2 regions of the Alteromonas sp. DY56-G5 genome follow, and region 2 is predicted to be linked to the other one. Evidence: predicted binding sites of a transcription regulator. Region 2 holds the regulator's gene; the other holds the start of a gene.

Region 1 (10,799 bases), on a different contig from region 2:
CCAATGTGAATAGTGAAGCGAAAAGCTTATTCAGCCTGGCTGAGAACCTTCAGGAAAACGTTAATAGATTTAAATTGAGCTAAAAAAATGGGGCCGGTTTGACGGGCCCCATATAAATTAATGATTTTGGTCTTCAACGTGCTGGTCGGCAAATATCTTGGATTTCTTTTTGATTTTACATCCTAAGATACGCTGCGCATTTTTACGGCCGATATAGTGAGCGACTGTGTAGGGGTGCGCGCGCTTGAAGAACCGTGAGAACGAATGGAATACATTTTCCATGGTATTGGCTCCTTCTATTAAAAATTGCCCCAAATAAAATATAGTAATATTACAGTTTGATGTCAACAAAATATTTAACGGTAAGTAACGTTTAAATTTTGATCACACCTTAAGGGTAGACTAGCTAAAGCTAAACATCCTCTAGTCATTGGTATACATTGTTCGAGGGAAAGGATCATATTTTGATCGCAGGTTTTCAGATCGAGTTCGTGGATTGGGGATACTGGTCGCCGCAAATGCCCCGAGCACAGGAAAGGCGTCGGGAACCGCAAGAAACTCGCAATGTACAGCGTTTAGTATAGCGCTGAATAGAAAGTGAACACCATTGAATTTCAATGATGTTCACTATTGTTTCAAGTAATTGGGATCTGCTGCGATCCCATTAACAAAAGCTAGTAGTAAGAAAGCTTCTCTGATTTACCGGAGAATATCTTATATACCATGGCCGTATAAGCCAAAATAATAGGTACTACAATAACTACGCCAACAAGCAAGAAGCGCAGAGAGCTTGCATCACTAAGCGCGTCCATCACCGTCATCTGTCCAGGGATGATAAACGGATAGTAGCTTATGCCAAATGCGGTGAAACAAAGTAAAAATACTAGAAGAGCAATAAAGAACGGAAGCCATTCGCCTTTCCCTTGTGCATCAGGCAGTTTTTTAAGCAACACACCACATAGTGCTAGAAGCGCAAAACACGCTACTGGAATAGCGAAAAGCACATAGCCCCAAGGAGCAGACAACCATAAGTCTCGTACGTCATCGTGTAAGGTTAGGTTTGCGATACTTACCGCGACAATCCCTACTGCCAGTACCCCTAAACCTCTTCTGGCCCAGTAATACGCTTTTTGTTGAAGCTCACCTTCGCCTTTAAGTATTAACCAGCACGAGCCAATAAACGCATAAGCAGCCGTAACACCAAATGCAGCGAGAAGTGCAAAGCCTTGCGCCCAAATATCTGTGCGAAGCCCCGTCACGTATATACCCAACATATACCCTTGAGCTAATGTGGTTAACAGCGACCCGTATTTGAATACCATGTCCCATTTACGCTTTTTCACCTGCACAACCTTGGCGCGAAAATCGAACGCTACGCCGCGCAAAATAAGCCCTAATAACATGAAGGTGGCTGGCAAGTACAAGGTTTGTAAAAACTCACTATGGGCTTCAGGGAAGGCAACAAGCAGTAGACCTATGGCGAGCACAAGCCACGTCTCATTAGCATCCCAGTAAGGCCCTATGGAGGCTATCATGTCATCGCGAAACGCTTCTGTTCTTGGCGGAATAAGCACACCCACACCCAAGTCGTAGCCATCTAAAATGGCGTACAGCAATACAGATAGACCAAGTAAACCCACATAAATATTTCCGAGCATTTCTGCTGATACGTTTTCAAACATGTTTGCTCTCCTTAAACCGTGCTTGGGTCTGGGTCAGTAGGCTGCATTTTTGCCTTGGCAATTTCGCGCTCTTCCGTCGTTATCTCTTCAATTTCAACGGCTCTTCTGCACATCAACATAAGTGTTCCCATGTATGCGATTAGAAGCACCGTATAAATAACAAGATAGAGCGTGAACGACAGAGCAATATTCGCCGGTGGTAACTGGGTAACGGCATCAGCGGTTCTTAATACACCGCTTACCAAATAGGGCTGACGGCCTATTTCCGTTACGTACCAGCCTGCTAACGTAGCAATCCAGCCGCTAAACGCCATGCCTGCTAACGTGCGTTTAAGCCAAATTGGGAAGTCTTTTTTGCGCATAAGATAAAGACTGCCAAGCCATGACACAGCAAGCATTAACATACCCATTCCCACCATAACCCTAAAACCGAAGAAAACAGGAGCAACGGGCGGATGCTCTCCTTCAAACTCATTTAACCCTTTAATCTCGCCTTTAAGTTCGTGAGTAAGAATTAAACTCGCACCATAGGGAATGGGAATTTCAAAATGATTCTCTTTGCTTTCTTCGTCAGGAATTGCAAAAAGCAACAAAGGTGCGCCTTCAGTGGTTTCCCAAAGTCCTTCCATCGCCGCTACTTTCTGAGGCTGATGCTCAAGCGTATTTAAACCATGCATGTCACCAGCAAAAATTTGTAGCGGGATTAACACTGCCGCCGTATAGGTGGCGGTTTTAAGCGCGAGCTTAGGTGCAAGCTTGTCGTCGCCTTTAAGCATGCGGTAGGCCGAAAGCCCAGCTATCAGGAAGCTGGCCGTCAGTCCAGACGCTAACATCATATGTACAAAGCGGTAAGGGAAAGACGGGTTAAAGATAATTTCTTTCCAGTTTGTGGCATACACCACACCGTCGACCACTTCAAAACCCTGCGGTGTTTGCATCCAGCTATTTAAGGCTAATATCCAGAACGCAGAAGTAGTGGTGCCAAGTGCAACAATAAGGGTTGAAGCCGTATGCAGCCAGTTCGGAACACGGCGTATGCCAAACAGCATGATGCCTAAAAACGTGGCTTCTAAGAAAAAGGCGGTAAGTACCTCATAACCGAGTAGTGGCCCCGCCACATTACCTACTTTCTCCATAAATCCAGGCCAGTTAGTACCAAACTGAAATGACATGGTGACGCCGCTTACTACACCCAAGGCGAAGCTTAGGGCAAAGACACGTACCCAAAAGCGATACATACGCATCCACACAGGGTGACCTGAAATATTAGAGCGCAGCTTAAAGTAAAATAGAAACCAGCCCATCGCCATGGTGATGGTTGGAAACAAAATATGAAAACTAATATTTAACGCAAATTGTAAACGAGACAGCAAGAATGCATCCACAGAAGGCCCCCTTAGTTAACGCTGTTTTTCCCCGGAAGTAGCTTGTCCTTAAGCTCAAGCATACGGCCCACGCCAGAACCCAACTTCATCAACGTGTTTAACTTTTCAGGTCCAAGATTTTGAAGCTCTTCAGACCATGCCGTAATTGATTCGAGTAAATCGTGAATTTCGTTCAGTTTATGTTGTGCATTCGCCTCTTTTTCATTGGCAGGTGCGTCAAGCAACAAATCACGCAGTAGACTCATTGTTGGGTCTATCTCGCGCTTTCTTCGCTCTTCGAATACTCTATTGGCCAGTGTCCAAATATCGCCAGCCGGAATAAAGAACTCTTTTCTCTCACCAGGAACAAGATGCTGTTTAACTAAGCGCCATGACTGAAGCTCTTTTAAACCCATGCTGGTATTGCCTCTGGATATGTTGAGCGCATCCGCAATTTCCTGCGCCGAAATGGGCTCTTCGTTTAAAACAATAAGCGCAAGAATTTGCCCAACTGTTCTGTTGAAACCCCAACGACTTCCCATTTCGCCAAAGTGCATAACCGCAGATGTAATTAAAGGCGTCATTTTCATTTTTACCTTCCAGAAGTTTCAGAAATTACTGAAAGTTTAATTATTAGTTTGATCAAGATCAATAGAAAGGGAATGAAAATAAGAAAAATTTAATGGTGATGCGCTATTTACCCTAATTTGCGATAACCGAAGCTAGCGCAGAAACAATTAAGTGAATTTGAGTAAGAAATACCGCTGAGAAACTAAAAGAGTGGTATGTGATAAGGTTCGACGAAGATTTGTTTTCTTTCATTTTTATTATGTTAACGGTATGTTGTGGTTAGCGCGTTAAAGGACATTATTGGATAATGAGAGTGATTAAGGGGGAAGCTTGAGCATAATTTACGAGCTTAAAGCTGGCACACCTGTTGAAATAAGTTATTTGAATGCCTTGCACGAGCGCGTGTCGTTTAAAGTCGGCTACATTGGCTGCGTGTCGTCTGAGTTTATGTTGTTTGACTTAACGCGAAACAAAAAAAGTCTGCATGAGCTAAAAATGTTGCGTCCGGGCCTTACGCTTGAGTTAAAGAGCATAGTTAGTGACGCAACACTCACGTCAATAAACTTTCAAAGTGAGCTGCTGATGCTCACCACTGTTCAAGTTCCTATCTTGGTTGTTTCATTTCCAAAAGACATCAACCAAAAACGCTTACGCCGTGAGCCGCGGCTTAAAGTTGAGCTGATGGTTAAGCTAGAGATGGAATCATTTCAAACAGGGCACCTTGCAATGGTTACTGATTTGTAAAAATCTGGTGTTCATTGTGAATATCATCCTACCGAACAAGAAATAGCTGACGCAGATAAAGATGCCTTAAATAGCTTAATTCATGAACCTGTCAAAATAGAGTTTCCGCCCGACGAAGAAAACCCCGAAGCGATAGTAATTCGAGGGAACATCAAAAATATTCGAGGTCGCGATAAACTGTCTGTGGGTATCCAGTTTGACACTGACGACATAGAGAACACAGGGCAAATTCAAATGCTTTATGTTTTGTTAGTGATGCGAGAGCACGGCCTTTAATAGGAACTAAGTTTACTCAAAGCATGAACTTTTGACGCCTTGGTTAATAATAATGCTCAAATTTGTAATTTAATTCAATACTTGGGTATTAATTTTTATACCAATATGATGGTGTGGGGTTTAAATAAATCGCTCGATATTAAACCTAATGATCCATACTGCCAACTAAATTTTGGGGTTTAGAAATTGCAATAGGGGTTAACCCCTATCCTTGTTGTCTTATCCTTATGTCTACTGTCTTTACGTTTTCCAACGCGTTATGTTCCGCTTTGCTCAGTAACTCTATATAAAACAGAGAAATATTAGTTTTTATTTATTAAAAGTTACTGCTTTCTATCTGGCGAGAAGTTAAATCTTGTACTAGTTTTCAGGTTCCATCATTTGAATGTATTCAATGGTTTTTTACGTTGAGTTCGATGAAAACAAGTATGAAGTGATTACAACTGAACCCGATAGCCAACTGTTTTAAAACGAAAAACACGAATGAAAGGAAAGACATGATCCGCACATTGTCCAAAGCCATCATCGGTACTTCATTGCTCTTAGGCGCATTGCAAAGCGCGCAAGCAGCAACCCCTGTCATCACAAACTCACCGCCGCAAAGCGCGTTTATAGGGGAGTCATTTTGTTACGACATACCGTTAACAAACTCAGGTACAACAGGGTATGGCCCTTATCTTCGCGTTATTCATGATGCTGACTTAACATTTAACGGTGCGACGTTTATAGGAAGTAACAGCGCTACGGTTAATGTAGGCACGTTTGACACCGTTGCGAACAACAATGAGCTCGAAGATCCTATCATTGCGCAAACCGTTGCTGGCACCGAAGGGTTCAGTTTTTCAACGGTAGATATCCCAGTGGGCTCGGTTGTAACCAATGGCCCTGACCTAACTACCAATGTTTGTTTCACTATCGACAGTAATGCAACGCCAGCGGAAGCGTTTGCTATCGAGGTAACGCCTGTTTATGAATTTGGTGACACAGCAACAGGTGATAACGGCCCAATAGTGGGAACATCGCAAAGTGCGTCAGTTGAGGCGGCCCTTTACCAAGTAACTACGCAAAGCTCTGCTGCGGAAAACGAGCTTGCTGCGGGCCCAAGTTTTTCAGCAACCGTTACACATACGGTAGATGTTGCAAATGGTCCAACGATAGACAACTTACAGTTCACAGATGTTTTAGACAATGGTGTTCAGTATAGCGCTCAAGCTACGATAACTGGTGGAACTGGGTGCGCTATAGATAGTGAACCTTCTACATCCAGTACTGGTGGCATTTTAGATGTTTCGTGTGCTTCTGCTACGGGAACAAGCAGTGCAAATGATGTGCGCGTGAGCTACCCCATGCATTTTATTAATGTCCTGAATGCGCAGCAGTGCAGTGCTTCAAGTATTGTGCATCCGCTTGACTTTAATGCGAGTTTTAACGGCAATGGGCTTACCCAGGTTTCTAGCAATGACACGGTTACGGCAAAGCATGTTGCAATACAGCAAGGTGTAAATACAGGGGAATCAAGTCCTGGCAACACACTTACCGTTACTAACTCAATTCAAATTTCTGATTACGTATCGGTAGACTCTTTAATTCTTAACGACACCATAGCCGATGGCGTTGATTTTTCATCGGATATCACGATTAGCTATGGTGGAAATACGTTTAATATAACGAGGCCTGCTTCAAGTACTGACGCCAGTCAAAATGAGGCCATCACTTACAACGTTACTAACGCAACCGGCACGCTTCCGGGGGGAAGCGTTTTAACGGTGTCTTACACCGTAGATATTCAGCAAAATTACGTTGGTGGTTACACAGGGGTTGAGAGTAATGCCCCTGTCGTTGCTAACGATTCACTGTCGTTTTCTCAAAGTGCACAATATAACGTAGCAAGTGGTGCGTCGAGCTGCTTGGAAGGCTCAAGTGCTTCGGTCTCGATTGAAGGTATTCGTACCTCTAAATTTCTTGTTGACGGTAACGGCGATACAACCACACAACTATTACAGTACGCACCGGGTGAAAGCGTTACCTATCGTTTGCGCATGGATATTCCTTCTGGCGATACTAACGACATTGTATTTGTAGATTTTCTTCCTTTGCCCGTTTTCTTAATCCCAGAAACGACTGTCGATACAAATTCAAATATTGCGAGCAACACCAGCTTTTCTTATACCGCTGAAAATACGGTAACAACCCTCACACCTACAATCACGGTATCATCTGCTGAAAACAGCGTAACGTTAGACTGGGGCAGTATCTCAACAACCCAAGCTGAAGTACTAGAAGTTGATTTTACCGTTGAGGTAACCGATAAGCCCTATGCTGATGGGTTGGAATTGGCGAACTTATTCCAAGGTACTTCGACCAATACGCCTGATGCAATCACTGCCGATCTTAAGTCAGCTAAAATTCTTGTTCGTGCTCCAGAATTGACCGTTTCACTTGCTACTTCTGCAGGAAATGTAGATGCCGGAGATACGATTCAGTACACCTTAACAGTAACTAACGAAGGTGGTGCTACATCATTTGACACCACCGCCAGTGTTCCTATCGTTTCTGGCGTGGCTTCGCAGAGCCTTGTATCTGCAACAGTCGATGGGAATGGTGTAGCCTTGGGCAGCGGCTCACTAGCAGATGGTACTTACAGCATACAGAACCTCGCCGCAGGTGAAGTTTACGTGCTTACTTTCACTCAAGATATTGCACAAACTGCAGAGCCTAACGATGTCATCACGTCTGAAGCGACGATTGATTGGGCTTCTGCACAGGGGCAGGCTGCGACCTTTGATCCGCAGTCAGATGACGCATTTGTCACCGTTTCAGATATTGCTATTGCTTCAACAATAGTAAGCCCCACGGGGAATGTTGTGGTAGGTGATACCGTACAGTATCGGGTAGACGTGACTTTGCCAGAGGGCACAACGAATGACTTAACGGTAGATATGACGCTCCCTGCTGGCTTTGAATACAGCAATACGTTAACGGTAAATTCAACAGGTTTTGACGGAACCGTAAGTGCCAGCCCAACCGTGACATCGTCTGGCACTGTCGCTAGTGGGCAAACGGTTAGAGCTGTGTTTAACGGCAGTACAACCACTAATAATGATAACGATCCAAGCGATAATACATTTTCAATTACGCTTGAAGCCTTGGTGCAAGACGTCACACAAAATGCCGCTACAACGTCAACGCAAAGCAAGCAGTTACAGGTAAATGCGGGAACCAACAATACCACCAACAATGCGTCAGCTACGTCAACTAATCAGTTTTCAGAGCATGTATTAAGCGCAACAACAAGCGTGGCGCCAAGCTCTGGCGTAGAAGCAGGCGATACGGTAACCGTAACTATAGATGTTGAAAATACAGGTACAGCTACCGCTTATGATGTTGAAGTGGTCAGCAATGTTAATACTGATATTTTCACAAATGTAAACGCAGGAACAACCCCAACTGGTTTTACGTATGCACTTCAAACTTCACCAGACAGAGTAACCTATTCAGGTACGGAGCTTGCCGCTGGTGATAGCGTGCAGTTCACTTATACTGCTGAAGTAAAAGCAGGTGCACAGACTGGTTCCTCTTTTGATATTACCGCGCAAGCTACAGGTGATAGCCAAACAGGCGATCAAGCCGTTGAGCGTGACTCTCAGTCCAGTAGCACAGGTACCACGGCCACAAGAGCAATTTCAGCTGACAATATTACGTTGATAGCTTCTTCAGAAACTTTTACGAGTGATTCAGGTACTCGTGAATCGGCTATAGGGGAAGTGCTTACCTACGCGTTTACAACTGTCGTACCAGAGGGACAGACGCTAGAAACTGCTAATCAGGACATTATCGAAGTTATTCTGCCTGCTGGAATGGCCTATCAAGCGGGCACTGCCTTAATTCGCGGAACATTTGATACGGGCTTTACGACGTCAAATGGTGTGTCAATTACTGCGTCAGATACAACTATTACCCCGGTTGTCAGTGGTCAGTCTGTTATCTTCGACTTGGGTGACATAACAAATAATGACAACGATGCAGGTGATGAAAGTATCACCGTTACACTTGATGTGCTTACCTTAAACACCAGTAACAATAACCGTACAAACAATAAAACGGTAACAGGTGAAGTAAACTATTTAAATGAAAGCAGTGCTAACCAGAGCAACAGTGCGACGCAGAATATTCGTATTGCAGAGCCAAACCTAACGGCTACAAAAACAGCTTCGCCATCAACTGTAGATGGTGGCAGCGAAGTAACATTCACCGTTACGTTAACAAATACGTCGGGAACTGCCGTATCGCGTGCGCATGACTGGTACATCAACGACAACGTGCCAGCGCGTTTTAACAGTGTGGCACTGGTTAGCGCAATACATTCACGAGGGGCAGGCATTGATGTATCAGCCTGTGCAAACATCAGTGGTAACGAGCTAACGGTTGAGTCTGATAGCTGCGCAGTTAGCGACATTGATTACCTAGCAGCGGGTGAAAGCGTTACCGTTGTGTATACCGCTCAGGTCAATTTTGATATCGCGTTTGAAGAAACCGTAACTAATACCGTTTCAACCTCGGCAACGTCTTTGCCTGGTGTATCAGGTACAGGGGATGCTACCCCAGGTGTTGCCGGTTCAGACAACGGCGAACGTACAGGTAGCGGTGCCAACAACGACTCCGGCCAAAACGTCAACGATATCGCGGACTCGGCCATGGCATCAGTTACCGCCAATGCGCCCACGCTTACGTTAACGACTACTGCATCAGATGCTGCAATTGGAACTGTGGTTGATTTAACGGCAAGTTTCTCTATACCAACGGGTACAACAGACAACTTTGTTTATACGTTAGATCTTCCTTCAGGCTTAACGTATACCGGCGACGCCATTACCATTACAACACCGGTGTCAGATTTCACCAGCACAAATACACCTAATACCACCCCTGGTGAAGGGACCGATCCGGTCGTGTTGGATTTTGGTACCATCACCAACAGCGCTTCAACGTCTCAACAAGTCACTATTGCAGTACCTGTTGAAGTTGCCAATATCTTAAGTAACCAAGGTGGAATAACGCTAACTAGTACCGGTTCACTTAGCTACCAAGACGTGAGCTCGCCAGCACCTTCTGCGAACGTTGACGTGGATGTTATCGAGCCGAATTTATCTATTACGCAAACCATCATTGCAGGTGCGACATCAAGTGATAGCGGTGATACGGTAACGTATCGCACAGTGGTAACCAACACGGGGAATACAGCAACCGCGTACGCCGTTACCTTTGAAGATGTGATGCCTGCAGAATTACTTGGAGGGCCAGACGGCAGCGGTTCTGGTGTTACCTTCTCTGCAATAACCCTGACCAACCCAAGTGATGAAGCTGTATTAACAGGCACGAACACAGCACTGACCGCAAGTGATGTTAGTGAGACTACTACGACCAACACTGGCGATACGCTGTCGGTTGCAGCATTCGACCTACCAGCACTTGCAAGCGTTACCGTCGAATACAGCGTTGTAATGGCCAACGAAGCAAGCGCTGGTGAAACGCTAACTAATGCAGTTGAAGCAACCTATAACAGTCAGCTAGACGGCAGCGGACGTAGCAGCGCCGATGGTGGAGATGACGACAATAACGCTACGTTAAATAACTACCGTGAAACAGCTAGCAGTAATGTAACGGTAGATAACACACTGGCTATTCAATCTGCACTTAATGCTACACATAGCGATAATGATTTCGCAGTGGGTGAGTCGGTTTCTATTGATGCGCGTATCGATTTAGTGGAAGGCACAATTGACGGTGTTTCTATTGTAAATACGCTGCCAGCGGACATTCGCTTTGACAGTATTAGTATTAACAGCCCAGCGCAAATTAGCTATGACGGCGCTGCAACCGCTTCGGTGTCTGGCAATGATGTCACGGTTGACTTTGGAACTGTGAGCAACACCGCAGATGGCAATAGCGCAAATGATTACATAACGGTTACGTTTACCGGTGTTGTAGAAAACGAAGTAGGCAACGCGCAGGGTACAACACTTACTAATAGTGTGAATGCATCAGGTGGCGGCGAAAGCGCAGGTCCATCTACTCTCGAGATCGATATCGTTGAGCCAAATTTAGACTCAACAATGACGCTCGATAAAACCTCGGTATCGTTGGAGGATACCTTTACCCTAAC
Region 2 (10,799 bases):
GTATCGCCATGTACACCAGTATAGGGATTGGCTTAGCTATATTACTGCATGTGGCTTACTCGTTAGTGGGGCTTAGTGTGGTTATTGCAACTACTCCATGGTTATTCACCACATTTAGCTATGCCGCCGCAGCTTATTTACTGTACCTTGCGTTTGGTGCGCTTAGAAGCGGGCCTGTAAAGCAGGACCAGGCAGTTAACGCTGAAAAGAAAACATCCCACATATCTGCAAAGCGCGCAGTTTGGATGGGCTTTCTCACAAATGGACTAAACCCAAAAGCAACGCTATTTTTCCTCTCGTTGTTTACTGCAATTATTAGTATTGATACCCCATTTACAGTGAAACTTGGCTACGGTATCTACTTAGCTATAGCTACTGGACTGTGGTTCTGTTTTCTTTCATACCTTTTGAGCACCAGTAAAGTAGCTGAGCTTATTGGTAAAAAAGGGTATTGGTTAGACCGTGCGATGGGGGTGCTACTCGTTGGTTTAGCTGCGAAATTAGTACTAGGTTAACGTTTGTTTACCTTACAAACAGGCATTTGTTTTTGTGAGTTGGTATAATCGCGCCGATTTTTCAAAAAGATAAGAGAGTTGTGTGAAAGACGTAAACCAAGACCGCCTGAACAATACGTTGTCTAAACAGTATCAATTTGATACCAAAGGTCTATTGCGCCGCGCTGCCGGTTTAACAAAGGCAAACTTTTCATCATTGCTGCAGGGAAGTGTTGTTCTATTTTTGACGTTTGTCGTGTTAGGTGTATTTGCTCAGCAGTACATCACAATAAATGACGATGGAACCTACGTATTCGAGCATCAGTCTATCATAGAAATTGGTGCAATCTGCATCGTTGCCCCGCTGTTGACGGGGTTGTATATGATGGGCGTTTTTGTTGCCCGCGGCACTAAAACTTCAGTATTTACCGTATTCCAGTTTTTCCCCTTGATATTTTTGCTGGCGCTAACTCAGCTAGTAAACAGTATTCTTGTTCAACTAGGTATGATGTTGCTTATTATACCCGGCGTTTATTTTTATTTAGCATCGTCCTTTTCACTTATGTTGGTTGCTGACAGAAAGTTAACGCCAATTAGCGCGATCATCCTGTCGTGTCGCGTATTTAATGCATACTGGGCTCAAATTGCCAGCATATTTGGTGTGTTCTTTTTACTTTTTGTGTCGGTGCCATTAACGTTGGGCTTTTCACTTATTTGGGTATTACCTTTTTATTTTAGTATGATGGGCTTGCTCTATCAGGAACTGATTGGCGAGCAGGGAGTAAGCACGGAAGCATCTGAAAACGATGTGAATGAGTCTAGCTTCGATGCATAAGCGTGAAACCTTTAAAATTGTTCTTATTACGTTAGGCGTATTAGCGGTAATCGTCATTAACGCCATAATTTTTACTGAGGACGAACCGGATATTTTAGATATACCGCAAACGGTTGAAGCTAAAAAGCCGGTGCCTAACTTCTCTGCCTATACAGATGTAAAAGAGAAGAAAGAGGCGTTTTTTAACTATTTACGCCCCGAAATAGAGAAGCAGAATGCGTATCTACTCACGCTTAGACATTACGTACAAACCTTATACAGAAAGGCGTTAGCTAACGAAACGCTCTCTGAAGAAGATATGGCAAGGCTTGAATGGTTAGAAGAGGAATATCGAGTTAAGCCAACGCAGCCGCTAAAATCAAAATTGCTAGCTTTGCTACAAAAGATTGATGTTCTACCAGCCGAACTCGTGCTCGTGCAAGCCGCGAATGAGTCAGCTTGGGGCACCAGCCGGTTCGCAAGAAAGGGCTATAACTTCTTTGGCTTGTGGTGTTTCTCTAAGGGGTGTGGCTTTGTTCCGAACCGTCGAAACGATGGGGCATCTCATGAAGTTGCCAAATTCGACAGTTTGTCGCGTGCAACGTACACCTATATGCGAAATTTAAACCGCCACGACGCGTATGCGGATTTAAGAGAGATCCGCAGCCGACTGCGTGCAAACCAAATTCCTATTACTGGTGTTGCGTTAGCTGAAGGGCTAATGAATTACTCTGAGCGAGGAGCCGCTTATGTTGAAGAGCTTCAAACTATGATCCTATTTAACGAGGAGTTTTTATCCGAATGATACGCGCTGCTTTATTTTTTGCTTCATCTCTGTTTATTGGTGTAGGCAGTTCTTCCGTTGCTGCTGAAACGATAGATGTTGAGTACAGCCGTTTCTATAGCCATGTTAAAAAGCTGGATAATGAAGATACCCAAGCGCTTCAGTTTGCATTCGGGTTTGTTCGTGTTGGCGAAGGGCGTTTATGTGAAGTTAACGGAGCGTCTATCGTAACCGATAAGAAAACAATGCCCTTAGAAGTGAGTGATGAAGGACGATTCACGGTGCCTACCGAAAAGGCCCTGAAACTTGCCAACGCTCTGGTTCGCATCGATTTAAACGAACGCGCGAACGTGTGTGATATGTCGGTACAACTTGAAACCAAACCAGAATATCTTAAGCAGTATTACACAAAAGACGACCTTACGTTTTTGTATGGTCAGTACGAAGCTTTCTTTAATGAAATGGGAAGCTTCTTGTCTTTCATGATGCCCTCGGTAAAGGGCTTGATGATTCAGTTTGATGACAAGAATTTAGATTTCATTACACCACAAGGTGTGCAAATTAATAACGGCGTGTTGCATCTAGAACAAGATTGGATCAACGACGCAAAAGGCTTAACACTGCCTCATGCGCCGCTACGTGTTACCGCTATGGCTTCAAGCTAGATGCATATTTGGGATTAGGTAAGAAGCTGATACCTAATTTGCTCTGCTAACCGCGCGATGGTCTCTTCGCCCTTCGCGCATAGCTCTTCGGCTCTGTGGAATTCCATAATACCCACGTCGGTAAGCTGAGGCTCAATAAGAATGTCTGGCGGATCGCCAGCTAAACGTGAACGTGTGACGCGAGCTTGAAGTATCTCAAGTGAACTGCTCATCACGCTCATAATTCCAGGCGGGTTTCGCTTGTTCACTTTAGCGGGGACTTCGGTCAACTCTTCTTCCACTTTTTCAATCACATCAGAAGCAATGCCTTCTTCAGTCTTTACATTGCCAGCCGAGACGCTGTCTTTTTCGTCTTTTTTCTCTAGGGCTTTTTCTTCTTTGTTGTCAGGGGAGAACCATTGGCGTAGTACGTTTTGACTCTTTGTAAAAAAGTCCTCAGTTTTGCGCTGGTTTTCTTCATGATCTTGTCTCAACTTTTCAAGACGAAGTGGTCGGAAATCGGCGTTAAGGTTAACCGCGATTACAAAATCGGCCCCTAATTGGCGACATAAGTTCACCGGTACAGGGTTTACAACGGCACCGTCTACCAACCAACGATCACCGTGTGCTACAGGCGCAAAAAGTGCGGGAATAGCGCAGGATGCTTGAATGGTGTCTCCGATAGGACCAGAGTTAAACACCACTTCACGGCCGGTATAAAGGTCGGTAGCTACAGCCGCAAACGGCTTAAGCATGTCTTCATAAGTCGATTCACAAAACTCGCTTGCTAGCTTGTCGAAAACCTTCTGTCCGCTTGCAATACCGCCGCGTCTAAGTCCTACGCCCATAAGAGCAAGTACCTGCCAGTCGCTGAGGGAACAGGCCCACTCTTTCAAGCCTTCCAGCTTGCCACTTGCGTAGGCAGCACCAACATAGGCACCAATAGAGCATCCCGCAACAACGTCAATTTTTACGCCGAGTTTTTCTAATGCTTCAATTATGCCAATGTGAGTCCAGCCCCTTGCGGCACCGGCACCTAGCGCAAGTCCAATTTTCATTTACTTAGGTTCCATAATGTTTATTACTTCAATAGCATTATCTTCATAACTGAAGTCCGTACTATTTTCTGTAGTGAAAGAAGGTTCATCGAACCCGATATCACCGTCTTCAACCGGGCCTTCTTGTGTAGCTATAGCTTTAAAATCATAAAGGTTGCTGTCGATTAAGTGTGAAGGCGCTACGTTTTGAAGCGCGCGGAACATCGACTCTATACGACCTGGGAAGCGACGGTTCCAGTCTTGAAGCATAGCCTTTATGTTTTGGCGCTGTAGGTTTTCTTGTGAGCCACAAAGGTTACAAGGAATAATCGGAAATTCAGTGGCCTGAGAATATTTCTCGATGTCTTTTTCTGTGCAGTACGCCAATGGACGAATAACGATGTGTTCACCGTTATCGCTGACTAGCTTTGGCGGCATAGACTTAAGCTTGCCACCATGAAACATATTGAGGAAAAACGTTTCTAGCATGTCGTCGCGGTGATGACCTAATGCAATTTTAGTCGCACCTAACTCTTTTGCCGTGCGGTACAGAATACCACGGCGCAAGCGAGAACAGAGAGAGCATGTTGTCTTTCCCTCTGGAATTTTGTCTTTAACAATAGAGTAGGTGTCTTCTTCTACAATTTTGTAGTCAACGCCAATGCTTTCTAGATATTCAGGCAAGATATGTTCGGGGAAACCAGGCTGCTTTTGGTCAAGATTAACCGCAACGATATCAAAATGAATAGGCGCAATCTTCTTTAAAAACAATAAAATATCTAGCATGGTGTAGCTGTCTTTACCGCCAGATAAACACACCATTACTTTGTCGTTGTTTTCAATCATACCGAAATCGCCAATGGCTTTACCCACATTGCGGCGAAGTCGTTTCTGAAGTTTGTTGAAGTTGTACTTTTGCTTACTTTGCGCAGCATTTAATGGCGACGCGTCAGCACTGTTTGTGCCTAAACTCATAATTAACTAGCTTGGTTTGTGATAAAGCCACCATTATACATTAAAGCGGCTTTTCGAGACCATGCTTGTGAAGTTAAATTTGTTGGTGACATACCGCGTTGGCCGCTAAGTAACGGCAAACACGGGCTATGTGGTACTGATAAAAAGACTACACCGACAACGGCGACACAAATCCATCTGGCTTAATAGCAAGCACATCGCAATTGAGTTCGTCGATCACGTGTTCTGCAGTGTTACCAATTAGGGCCGCTGAAATGCCCACACGGCCAACGGTACCAATAACAACCAGCTCTGCATCCAGTGTTTTTGCCACTTGCGGGATAACTTTTTCCGGAAGGCCTTCTCTTACTACGCATTTGTTCTCAGGAATACCGTACTTTAATGCGTGACTACGCATTTCCTTTAAATGATGATTTTTTACCGCGTCGTGATAGGTATCGGGGTCGAACTCAGGCACTTCTATGGCGATATTAAGTGGTGTAGAAGGGTAACTGTTGACCAAATTTACGCTACCTTTCAATAAAGAGGCGTAGTCGTTAGCAATGAGGGTGAGCTTATCGTTAAGTGCGGCATGCTCATCGTCTTCACTGCCTACGTTTACTGCAGCAATAATCTCTCCTCCTTCTGGCCAGTCGTGCTCTTTAACGAGCAATACTGGGCGAGGGCATTTACGCATTAAATGCCAGTCGGTGGGGGTGAAAATAACAGAAGCAAGATCGTCGTGCTTTTTGGTTGCCTTTACCACTAAATCTATCTGATTGTTTAGGGTGTAGTAAATAATCGACTCATACGCACGATTATTCCATTCTACAACGATATCAGTTTCAGTGAATCCTTGTTCTCTTAAGTGGGTGGCAAGCCATTTTGCATGCTCCTTTGTAACTGCATCGCGCATTGACTCGCGCTCATCCGGGCTAAGCATGGTCGTCATATCATAAGATAAGTCGTATACCACCATCATGGCGGTAACTGAAGCACCTGTTTTTGAAGCGAGTTCATAAGCTCGGCTTAGTGCAGGTTGGTTATCGCGCTCGGCATCTACCACGGCCAGAATTCGTTTACACTCAATCATAACGTCCCCCTAACTACGAAACTTAGTAGCGGCTGTCGAAATCGAAGCTTTCTAATACTAACTATAAACGACATTGGGAAAAACGTAAGTTGTTTTAGATCAAGAATTTTACGAGGCGACCATGAGTGAACCCACCGAATTGAATATGGAGCAACCGGCGTGGCGCTGAAAGGGTAGATAGGTGGCTAACACAGGTTACAAAAAAGCGCGCTTAGTGCGTAATGCCGATCAGTTAAGAATATTTTCCTGATCGGTTGACCGATCGTTTTAAGACTTCAAAATCCGATATCAGTCTCTGGTATCGGATTTTTTTTATGTCTTTGCTTACAAACCTCGATGATACATTTGCTCATGCAGAAGATTTGAATGCTATTAATAAACTGATGTCTTTAATTGACCCTGAGCTTCTTCAGCAAGCTTATGCTTTATCGGGGGTAGCGACCGTCAGACGTCGCCGCTTACCTTTGGATTCGGTCGTATTTACTATTGTTGGTATGAGTCTGTTTCGTAGTGATCCGGTCTGGGATATCGCGAATAAACTGGATATCTCGTTACCTGGTAAAAACAGGTTTGTTGCTCCCAGCGCAGTGGTGCAGGCCCGGCAGCGACTGGGCGAAGAAGCTGTCGGTCATGTCTTTAAGCTGATGGCACAGCGGGCATTTGGTGAGTATGCCTTTGAACAGTGGTGTGGTTTAAATGTACTGGCGGTTGATGGTGTGATGTTCCGTGCCCAGGATACCACTGAGAACCTTGCCGCATTCGGATGTGACCGGAATGTGATGGGCGATAACCCGTACCCGCAGGTACGCATGTGTAGTCTGATGGAAACGTCTAGCCACCTTCTTTTGGCCAGTGAATTTGACGGCCGTGATGTCGGAGAGATGTCTCTTGCAGAGCGGCTTATTCCTTCAGTCCCTGATAACTCTCTAACCCTCTTCGACAGAGGATATTACTCGCTGGGATTACTGCACCTGTGGATGACCAAAGGTGTTAATACGCACTGGATGCTGCCCGCCCGTAAAGATTTACAGTACATAGTGAAACATCAACTAAGAGAACATGATGCTGTAGTCACCCTCAAGACCTCGCCTCAGGCGCGGAAGAAGTTTGATGGTTTACCTGAAACCATCGAAGCGAGACTGACCAGCTACGAAGTAAACGGAAAGACCTACCGCGTGCTTAGTTCAATGGTCGATGCTATGCAGTTCCCCTACGAAGAGATTGCCGATGTGTACGTTCAACGCTGGGAAATAGAACTGGGCTTCAGGGAAATGAAACAGACGTTACATCAGGCAAAGCTGACGCTTCGCAGCAAGAAATCTGAGATGGTGCGTCAGGAACTGTGGGGACTATTACTCGCCTACAATCTGATTAGAGTGATGATGCTTGATGCCGTAAAAGATATGCCGGAGCTATCTCCCTCACGGCTTAGCTTCGGTCTATGCATGAGGCATATCATCGTTTTCTTCCTGACCACCATCCCAGACACAGTGACCAAACTGCCCGTCCACTATGAATACCTGATGGAATCGTTGAGGATGATGAAGTTACCTGACAAACGACCTGACAGGTATTATCCACGAGTTGTGAGGAAAAGACCGACTAAATACCCCACAAAGAAAAAAGCCAGTCAGCTTAACTGACTAGCATTACGCTTAGTGCGCGCCTTATTTAACACTTAAAAAGGACTAACCGCAGACAACGCTAGGGCCGTTAAGCGCCGCTAGTTTGGTGTTTAGCCTATCGAAATCCAAAATAGTAATAAGCTTGCCGTCTACTTTTATGATGTTGTCTTTTTGAAAACGGCTTAACAGACGACTAATCGTTTCAATCGTTAATCCTAAATAGTTTCCAATTTCGTTGCGCGTCATGGTTAAGTGGAATTCTCTATGGGAAAAGCCACGCTCTTCAAAGCGTTGCGACAGGTGTGAGATGAAATACAGTAAGCGCTCTTCTGCAGTTCGCTTGTTTAAAAGCATGATCATGTCGTGATCTTGTTTTATTTCAGCGCTCATGAAACTCATGATCTGGTGGCGTAGCTTTGGAAATTGCACTGACATTTCGTCGAGGGTCTCGTAGGGAAGCTCACACACCATGGCAGTTTCTAACGCAGAAGTATAGCTTTGGTGCTTGTTCTCTCTTAATGCATCGAAACCGATAATGTCACCAGGAAAGTGGAAGCCGGTAATCTGTTCTTCACCTTCGGTATTAGTCACAAATGATTTGAATGAACCGGTTCTCACTGCAAATAGAGAACGGAATTTATCACCAGTTTGAATCAGCGTGTCACCTTTATGAAGCGGCTTCTTGCGTTCAATAATATCGTCAAGAGACTCGATTTCTGTTTTGTTTAACGCCACCGGTAAACATAAGTGACTGAAACTACAGTTTTGACAGTGAATAGAAAATTGGCTTCCTTTGCTCATAATGCACGCTCTCTAAAAGAATACCCGACAATAATACACCCATTTTTAAACGATTGCGCTATGAATAAGATAAGCTGCATATATTGCCATTATTACTGCAATAATTTGTCTAAAATGGTTATGTTGAAAACTTTGAACAATATATTGGCTACCAGCGCTTGCGGCGAGTAAGGTGGGTAATGTACCCAAACCGAAGAAGAACATAATAGCTGCGCCTTCTAGCGCATTACCCGCTGCGAGAGACCAGGTAAGTGTGGAATACACCAAACCGCAAGGAAGCCAACCCCAAATAAAACCATAAGGCAATGCACTTAAAGGGGTCTTAAATGGCAAAAAGCGTTTTGAAAGCGGCTGGACTTTGGAAAATAGGCCTTTACCAGCATTTTCCAGCACCGTTAAGCCAGTCCACCACTTACCCAAATAACACGCCAGTAGAAGCAACATGATTCCGCTAAGTAGGGAAAGGGCATAGTTGGCAAGAGGTATATAATCTGCTGCAATTTTTCCAATTGCCCCGGTTATTGCTCCGGCGATGGTGTAGCTCACCATACGTCCCATGTTATAGGCAAGGGTATAGGGTAGTGCTGAAGCGCCTTTAGGCGATACCATCCTTAGCGCAGCGACGATTCCACCGCACATTCCCACACAGTGAACTCCGCCGGCTAAGCCGATAAGAAAGGCAGAGAAGTAGTTAATCCCTTCCATGTGGCGCTTGGCTTTTGTCTACTTTACTGTCTTGAAGTTGCTTGCGTTGCTCAGCTAGCTTTTTTTCTTCTGGCGGAAGATCATCGTCAAACAGTATGCTATACCCTTGGCGATCTAAATCTTCAAATTGATTGGTTTTCACCGCCCAAAAGAATATCACGATAGCGACGGCAACAATGATGATGGCGATTGGAATTAATACGTAAATAATACTCATGCTATTTGCTCAAGAGTCGCGTTGAGTTTGTGACCACAATGATACTGCTTAACGACATACCAACAACAGCCATCCACGGTGAAAGTAGGCCTGATACGACGAAAGGTAAGATCAAAACGTTGTAACCTACCGACCAGCCAATATTTTGCCTTATTTTTTGCTTCACTTGGTGCGCAGTTCGAATAAGTTCTGGTACAGAAAGCAGCTGATCGCCAAGCAGTATCACGTCGGCGGCAGTTTTAGCCACGTCTGTGGCATTACCCACTGCAATTGCCACATCAGCGCTGGCAAGAACTGGAGCGTCGTTAATACCGTCACCCATCATCATTACTTTCGCGCCAGATTGCTGCATAGCTTGAACGGCTTCGTACTTTTGCTCAGGTGTTAGGCCACCTTTAGCGGTCGAAATTGGCAATGGTGCGGTAAGCGCATTAACGTTTTGCTGTGTATCACCACTTAAAACGGCGAGAGTATGGCTTGCAGCTAATATATCGAGAGTTTCTTGCGTATCTTCTCTTAGTGAATCCTTTACTTCATACGCCGCCATAATACGCCCCTTAACCGTGAGAAACACGTTAGCTGAAGGGAACGCTTCAATGAGTTTTAGCTGTGATTCGTGAACGCTGAATGCTACAGATCCCATAGAAAACAACGTGTCATTGATCTCACCGCTGATACCACCTCCTGGCGTAACGGTAAAATTAGTCACTTTGTGTACCGTGTTATCGATAGCGTCAGCACTGCCGCTAGAGGCAGAAATCTCGCTTAGGGCTACACCGTCGCTAAAGGCTATATCGTCGCTAAAGGCTTTGGCAATCGGATGTTCAGAGCGTGACTCCAAAGCGCGGGCAATTGATAGCGCACTATTACTATCCACACCGTCAGCGTACCAGGCATTTGAAATAGTAAATTTGCCTTTTGTGAGCGTGCCGGTTTTGTCTAATGCGATGGTGTCAATGTCAGTAATTTGTTCAAGCGCATCGGCGCGTTTTAGTAAAATACCTTGTCTGTTTAATTTTGCCATAGCGCAGGTTAACGCTGATGGCGTAGCCAACCCTAATGCGCAAGGGCAGGTTGCAACCAGCACCGATATGGTGATCCAAAATGCCTCGTCGCTACCCTGATACGCCCAAAAGCCATAGGTTAACGCCGAAATCAGCAATACCGCGGTAACGAAATAGCGAGAAAAATTATCGGCTATCTGCGCTGCTTTAGGTTTACTCGCCATGGCACTTGCTTGCAGTCGTACAATTTGATTTACCAGCGCATTTTTAAGGGTCTGCGTAACCGTAATGGTTAGCGTACCATCTTGACAAACCGTGCCGCCGTATACCGGGCTACTGTTCGACTTACGCACGGGGTTAAACTCGCCGGTAAGCATAGATTCGTCAACCGCTGCGTTGCCGTCGGTTACCACCCCATCAATGGGGACTGTTTCACCAGGCTTAACCAGCACCACATCGTCAATTCTTAACTGCTTTGCCAGACACTCGGTTAGGCTGCCATCCGGCAGTAATTTGGTGGCTGAAACGGGTACATACTGCATCATATTGGCAGAGATCTGTGCGGCGCGATGACGGCTACGATGTTCTAAAAAGCGGCTGAGTAACAGCAGGAAAATGAACATACAA

The links. The regulator FNR, encoded in region 2, switches genes on or off when oxygen is low (the NO sensors DNR and NnrR bind a similar motif). The targets are predictions, from matches to a motif close to TTGATCTAGATCAA.
Region 1: the regulator FNR is predicted to act here: its motif matches at 3,685-3,698, upstream of NO989_RS07095 (GbsR/MarR family transcriptional regulator).

What each region holds. Positions count from the first base shown of each region.
Region 1 covers NZ_JANHZQ010000010.1:34,164-44,962, reverse strand. The annotation lists gene NO989_RS07115 (methyl-accepting chemotaxis protein) at 1-83, shown strand, start outside; gene NO989_RS07110 (hypothetical protein) at 118-282, opposite strand; gene NO989_RS07105 (cytochrome d ubiquinol oxidase subunit II) at 675-1,682, opposite strand; gene NO989_RS07100 (cytochrome ubiquinol oxidase subunit I) at 1,694-3,067, opposite strand; gene NO989_RS07095 (GbsR/MarR family transcriptional regulator) at 3,079-3,636, opposite strand; gene NO989_RS07090 (hypothetical protein) at 3,947-4,360, shown strand; gene NO989_RS07085 (tandem-95 repeat protein) at 5,134-10,799, shown strand, end outside.
Region 2 covers NZ_JANHZQ010000006.1:14,250-25,048, reverse strand. The annotation lists gene NO989_RS04240 (LysE family translocator) at 1-515, shown strand, start outside; gene NO989_RS04235 (stress protein) at 598-1,329, shown strand; gene NO989_RS04230 (glucosaminidase domain-containing protein) at 1,322-2,113, shown strand; gene NO989_RS04225 (DUF2987 domain-containing protein) at 2,110-2,757, shown strand; gene NO989_RS04220 (patatin-like phospholipase family protein) at 2,772-3,794, opposite strand; gene ttcA (tRNA 2-thiocytidine(32) synthetase TtcA) at 3,795-4,748, opposite strand; gene uspE (universal stress protein UspE) at 4,897-5,820, opposite strand; gene NO989_RS04205 (IS4 family transposase) at 6,135-7,463, shown strand; gene fnr (fumarate/nitrate reduction transcriptional regulator Fnr) at 7,509-8,246, opposite strand; gene NO989_RS04195 (sulfite exporter TauE/SafE family protein) at 8,292-8,951, opposite strand; gene ccoS (cbb3-type cytochrome oxidase assembly protein CcoS) at 8,938-9,168, opposite strand; gene NO989_RS04185 (heavy metal translocating P-type ATPase) at 9,170-10,799, opposite strand, start outside.